2 regions of the Nostoc sp. DedQUE07 genome follow, and region 2 is predicted to be linked to the other one. Evidence: predicted binding sites of a transcription regulator. Region 2 holds the regulator's gene; the other holds the start of a gene.

Region 1 (3,426 bases), on a different contig from region 2:
CGCGTAGTAGTAGCACTGTATACTAGCTACAAGGATTGTAGACTTTACCCTAAGGCATTTTTTTTAGCCATTCACTAACCATGAAACTTGAGGATATATATCAATTTTTTGAGAATCCTCCGCCAACTTACCTTTGTCAAGAACTAGCAGTTTGTTACATACTGTCTGTTTTATTACAAGGTGAATCCTACGGAACCGAGTTGATTGAGCAATTAGAAACTGAGTATCCCGTCTATCGGCTTTCAGATACCGTACTTTATAGTGCAATCAAATTTCTAGAAGACCAAAAGGCAATCACTGGATATTGGAAGAAACTCGAAGGACGGGGGCGCCCCAGGCGGATGTACCAAGTTTCTCCTGAATGGCAAGTTCAAGCTCAGGATTTAGCTTTTCAATGGCTTGACTACATCAACGGGAGGAAAAAGTAACGAATCATTGATAATGAATAAGTCTCCTCCAGTCAAACACTAACAATTAGTTATGGATACTGCTATTCTGCCATCTACCTTCCTGCTAACCTTGTTGTTATCGGTTGGGCTGTTTTTCTTTATTCGTGCCTCGACTAAAGACCGCACAGAAATAGCCCACCTAGTATCTGAGCAAGATGAAGCTGTTTTAATGTCTCAATTAAAAGAGTATTTTCGATCGCGGTCTTACCGAGTGGCAACGGTAGACCGAGAACAAAATCAGGTAATTTTTGAAGGTAATGTTCGTCCCAGCTGGTTCTTAGCCATATTTCTAACTTTCCTAGCAGCGACTGGCATTGTTTGTCTATCTCTGGTGACATCCCTGCTTTTTCCTAGCCTGAGTACCCTTGTTCTGGCGATGGTACTGCTGTCGCCTTTAAGTGGTCTATTTTATTGGAAAAAATCTGGAAGACTTGAGAAGGTATCGCTCAAAGTAGAAACAACTCAGAGCGAACAAACCTCCTCAAGTAAGATTGCTGTAGTTGCCCATCGAGATGAACTCAGCGAGTTGCAGAGGACTCTACAGCTCAAGCCTGGGAAATAATTGTTGATTGTTGCGACCATCTCTTAACTATGATATGCAGACTTCTGACCTAACCTACTATGCAGGCAATGGAAAGTAGTCAGGAGAAAATCAAGACTGCTGCTTTGTCAGTTTTCCCCACGACCAAAGTCGTGGGGAAAAAATTTAAATTCATTAACTTAAATTCATTGACAGAGCAAGCTTTAACCATCTACGGCATAAGAGCGCAACTTCACTCTTCTTTTTAGACGCGCTTGGCTCTATACCCACTCCCTTTTGCATCATCAAATTAGTATCAATCCATGCAATCTAGCATGGTTTGAAACAGCTTCACTTTCCAACTACCTGGACTAGATTTCCTGGCAAATCAGCTACAAACTAAAAAAAAATTAAATTTTGCATAAACTTAGCAATTTTGCCAGTTAATAATAGTCAGGAGCCACATTCAATGCCCAAGATGACCATCTATGGTTCAACGACTAGCTAAAGCAAGAGGTTCTTGACCTGGTGAAGGTTCCAACACCCTCAAACTAGGAAACAAGAAATGGTTTTCCTCTACGTATTGAGCACCAAACAGTCCCTTTTCTGCCCAGAAATAACGATCTGTAGTGTGTTCATTTCGCTTTACAAGTAGCAACGCTGGTGGCAAAATCCCTTCAGCTTGAATGAATCTTCTCGCTGCTGTTACTGGCTTTTCTTCGCCACTTTCGATGCTATATTGAGGCACGTGTTCCAAAATACGCCGTCCTTCCTGACGACGACGACTCTTCCTTTTGCGTCTCCTTGCCAATATACTGTCCTCCTCTTTCAAGCTATAGATTGTAGTGATAGCTACAAAATCCGTCGTCATTATATAGGTTCTAGTTCAGAATATCAATAGTTTTTAACCTTTTAATATAAGAAAGTTAATATCTTTGAAACATCAAGAAAATAAAATCACCTAAGAATATAATTCCTTAGTACAAACCATCTCTTTTGAAGATTTTAGTTAAGCTTGATGAAATGAGTGAGGTAAAAATTAAGTATCCTCTCTTACATCATGCCTCAAAATCTATAATCTTGAGCAAAAGCTAAAAAATGTTAATGTCTGCCAGTTCTGATTTTCTTGCTTTGTGTCGAGAGCAAATAGCGCTACTAACCCAAGGGCTAGGAGCAACTTTAAGTATTGTGTACTTAACACAAGAATTGGTAGATACTCCTTCTGGCGATGCCAAACTGATTCCTGTGGTGATTTACCCGGAAACAGCATTATTGCTGCCAGGAGAGGAAACTATTGAAGCGACGGCATACAAGCAACTTCAACTTGGAAAGGCGTTTATATTACCCAATCAACAGGGAAGGTTATTGACAGCAGGTTCAGAATCTCCAACTTCGTCACGGGAGTCTGAGATACCAGATACGTCTCAACCCGATCTCAAAGAGGAATACCTACTTAGTGGCAACCAAATTGTTTTACCTTTGATTTATGAGGGTGTGATGATGGGGTTATTAGTGACAGGTAGGAAAGATCGGGTATGGAATGAACACGAACAAAGTCAGATTCAACGGATAGCCCAAACATTAGCGATCGCTTGTATTTTAGATCAGCGGCGAGCATGGTTTGAGCAACAGTTGCGCGAGCAACAAATTCTCCAAGAAAAACAGCGAGATTTGCTGGATAATCTATTGCATCAGTTTCGTAACCCATTAACGGCGTTACGGACTTTTGGCAAACTCCTATTGAAACGACTACGACCAACAGATGCTAACCGGGATGTGGCAAATAGTATTGTCAGAGAAAGCGATCGCCTCCAAGAATTGCTGCAACAATTCGATCAAGTAATTGATTTGACAGAGGCAGATTTAGCACCACTACATCTCCCTGAAGAAGTATTTGTAGAAGCAACTATCCAAAAAGATGCTAAACCTCCGTTATTATTACCAGGAACGGGAGATAAAGCAGTTGACTGCTCCCTAGCAGATATATTAGAACCATTATTAATATCAGCCAAAGCGATCGCCCAAGAGCGAAAGCTAAAACTAATAACTGAAATTCAAGAAAATTCATCCCTAGTACGTGCCAATGTCAAAGCATTACGAGAGGTGTTAACTAATATTATTGATAATGCTTTGAAATACACTCCCACTGGTGGCAAAATTTTGATTCAGGCGGGGCAAGAAAAAGCTAATTTTCAGGGAATAGTTATTAGTGATAACGGGCCCGGCATTCCACCCCAAGATTTAGAACATCTTGGAGAACGGCATTATCGCGGAGTACAAGCGCAAACAGAAATCCCAGGTACAGGTTTGGGGTTAGCGATCGCTAAACAATTAATAGAGCAAATGCAGGGTGAAATTGAGGTTTTCAGCCCTGCAATCAACTCTAAATTCACTTCACCCAATGCGCCAGGAACTACATTTATTATTTGGTTGCCGGAAGTTGAGAATTAGTTTTTA
Region 2 (3,426 bases):
ACCACACTTATCTCGACCTGGATCGAACCCCAAAATGACTGGTTGCATTGGTGAAAATTCACGGAAATTCATAATTAATTAAAAATTAAAAATGTTCGCATAGTATCTGCTAAATAAAAAATGCAGCTACAGCAATTATTTTGACTGCTGTTCAATATGTTTAAATCTTACTAATAACAGTGTGCAAATAATTTTTTAAGTACTAAAAATAATTTTTCCGTTAACTATTGCTACCAATTTTACTCTCAATGGCCCGGCTGTATAAGTATCCTCTGCTGCGATCGCTTTGATCTCCAAAAGTTGATTATACTGTCTTAATTGGCTGACAAAGCGCAGAAAAGTCCCCTCTACTTGCACATTTTCGACAATTCCGGCATTACGGGCACGAAATTGGGAAGCAGAAATCAGTATTTCTAGCCGCTGCTGTAACTGATAAGATGTCATGGTTTGGGAATCAGCAGTAGTCGTGGCTAACACCGTGCCTCCCGAAAAAACCAGTTGATTCTGGGCTGTATCCGCAAAAAATTCGATCTGCTTTTCTCCCCTGACGTAATTACCAGCAGAAAAAATTCGCACGACGTATTCTTTACCATCGCCAATTTGCTTGCTTAATTGATCGACCCGATCCTGGGTCACGCGCAACAGCTCTAAGTTTGCCGAATTTGCACCAGGTTCGCTTAATTCGAGGTTGGCGTTGCGATTGGCTTCTTGTAAAAGTTGTACCACTGCCTGACGAGCAGCGGCAGGTTGAGTAACACGAATTACAGCAGCAGACAGAACTTGACCGCGAACTAAAGCCAGCTTACCCAAACGCAGGTCGCGGTAGGACTGATAATATTTTTCCAGTCTGGCAACTTCCTGTTCTAGTTCCTCCTGTTGTGCTTCCAATTCTTTGAGGCGCGATTCCCGTTTGGCAATCACTTGCTCTCGTGCTGCAACTTCTACGTTACGCTTTTGAATCAGTTGATCCAGTTGAGCAATTTTTTGATCGCGCGCTTCTATGGCTTCTTGACGGTTAGCAAGTTCGCGATCGCGTTTTTCAATTGCTGTTTTGGCTTCGTCAATGGCTTTTTTCGCTTCTGCATACAGTCGTTGTCGTTCTGTCTTCAAGAGTTCAACTGCCGCCTGTAGCTGTTTTCTCTGATTGGAAACGCTTTGCAACTCAGCTATGGCTTTTTGGTACTGAGTTACAACTTGTCCTAGCTGGCCTTGAGTGCGTTGGAGTTGAGTTTGAGTTTGAGCTTGTTGACTAATAGTGCGATTCAACTGGGCTTGCGTTTCCCTCTGTTTGGCATTTGCCGCCTGCAAGGATTGATTAATTGCCTGCAAGTCTTGTTGTGCTTTTGCTTGAGCAATTCTTGCTTGGTTTAGCTCGCTCTCTACCTGACTTTTCTGCGTTTCTGCGGTTTTTAGCTGTTCCCGCTTCTGTCTGAGGTCTGTTTGAATATCTTCTAACTCAAAGACTCCTTTTCGCAAACCTTCGTCGGCAGCGAATAAAATCCCTAACGTTGATGCTGAAATCAAACCACCAGTAAAAATTGTTACTAGTACGGCGGTGTTTTTTGGACGAAGCTTAAAAAGTGAGAGGCGGGCTTTGCCAACTCGTGTGCCGATGCGATCGCCCACGGTGGCAATTACGCCTCCCAGAATCAAAATTGCTGCGATGAGGATGTATCCGGTGGTCATCTTTAGCTACCGAAATCCTTCCTGATACAGCCTACTACTTTTAAGCATTGTCTGGAAAGAAGTGGAAATTGGCAATAGCTGAAATTATTCAATTTTAGATTTACCTCTAGCTATTAGTGTCATTTTTCAAAATAGAACACGCGCCGATTCCCCTTTCTCCAATTGTTTTTATGTGAACTGTCTACTTAAGGTAACAGGTTTATGCACAGTAATCTTCTTTTTGTGGATAGAAATCATTTTTTTCTCACGCAAATCTCCCAGTAGCCTAGTAACGGTAACACGAGTTGAACCAATTGCCTCTGCGATCGCTTGATGAGATAATTTCAAATCAATTGTGATCCCATCTGCACAAGGAACGCCAAAATCCCGACAAAGAATTAACAAAAAACTCACCAACCTAGAACCCATATCTCGGTGAGCAAGAGTTTCAATCATCATCTCTGTTTGTAAAATGCGCGAAGACAGACCTCGCAGCATTAACATTGATAATTCTGGATTTTCCTTGAGTGCTTGTTCCACTTGTTCAATTGGTGCTGACAGTAATTCCGCAGGCGTAAATGCAACCGCATGGTAAAACCGATCCGACTTATTTCCTGTCAGCAATGACAATACACCAAAAACACTATTTTCCCGCAGCAACGCTACCGTTATTTCCTCTCCTGCCTCGTACACCCTGGAAAGTTTAACAGCACCTTTCAAAAGAAAATAAACTCGTTCGGCAGGATCGCCAGGAAAAAAGATCGTTTTATTGCGTTCAAACGTTTCCACAACTGGCGGAAACGCCCCGGTCGCCATCTGACGAAAAACATTTGCTAGGGCTTTATCTTGTGTCACGATCATCTCCCTTCCCCTACCCAATGCCGGAAAAACAAAAACTGATTACCTAAGAATACACCCGAAAAATGAATAAAGCACCGTCAACCTTTCTGTACTTTCCTATACTCCAACTAATCTCTTCATAACTCTTTGTTTATAATGATACATAATTGTTGATCCTTTCAGCTACTAATTGTTGATAAGTACTTCCAATAGCTATATTCAAAAGGTTTTTTGAAGAACAAATAAAGATATCTTGAGAATATCTTTATAAAAAATCAAGGTTTTTGTCACAGCAAACACCCTTAGCAATATTCATTTTTGTCAAGCCTGTATAAAACAAAGACAAAACGTGCCTCAGATTCTAGTATGCTCCTAATGATCGATCGCATTAACAATTTATATGCTAAATCTGACTGGAAAAAATGCCCTTGTTACAGGTATTGCCAATAACCGCTCGATCGCTTGGGGCATCGCCCAACAACTGCACAAAGCTGGAGCAAACCTGGGTATTACTTACCTGCCGGATGAACGCGGCAAGATGGAGAAAAAAGTCGCGGAGTTGGTAGAACCTCTTAACCCCAGCTTATTTCTTCCCTGTAATGTCCAAGATGAAGACCAAATTAAATCTACCTTTGAGACAATTCGCGAACAGTGGGGAAAGCTAGATATCCTCATCCATTGTCTGGCTTTTGCCAGCAAAGACGATTTAAGTGGAGATTTTAGCCAAACCTCTCGTTCTGGCTTCAACACCGCCTTAGAAATTAGTACTTACTCATTAGTGCAATTAAGTGGTGCAGCGAAACCTTTGATGACAGAGGGAGGTAGTATCGTCACCCTGACATATTTAGGTGGTGTTAGGGCAATCCCCAACTACAACGTTATGGGAATTGCTAAAGCGGGTTTAGAAATGAGTGTGCGTTA

The links. The regulator NtcA, encoded in region 2, controls nitrogen genes in cyanobacteria. The targets are predictions, from matches to a motif close to TNTGTANNNNNNNNTACANA.
Region 1: a site for NtcA is predicted at 1,809-1,828, ahead of RMZ95_RS13595 (DUF3155 domain-containing protein). Genes of this name have one in related genera too.

Annotation. Positions count from the first base shown of each region.
Region 1 is NZ_JAVRCC020000014.1:46,023-49,448, reverse strand. It holds gene RMZ95_RS13605 (PadR family transcriptional regulator) at 81-428, shown strand; gene RMZ95_RS13600 (cofactor assembly of complex C subunit B) at 481-1,011, shown strand; gene RMZ95_RS13595 (DUF3155 domain-containing protein) at 1,463-1,780, opposite strand; gene RMZ95_RS13590 (ATP-binding protein) at 2,068-3,420, shown strand.
Region 2 is NZ_JAVRCC020000004.1:168,495-171,920, forward strand. It holds gene RMZ95_RS04985 (resolvase) at 1-72, opposite strand, end outside; gene RMZ95_RS04990 (DUF3084 domain-containing protein) at 196-1,686, opposite strand; gene ntcA (global nitrogen regulator NtcA) at 1,855-2,526, opposite strand; gene fabI (enoyl-ACP reductase FabI) at 2,906-3,426, shown strand, end outside.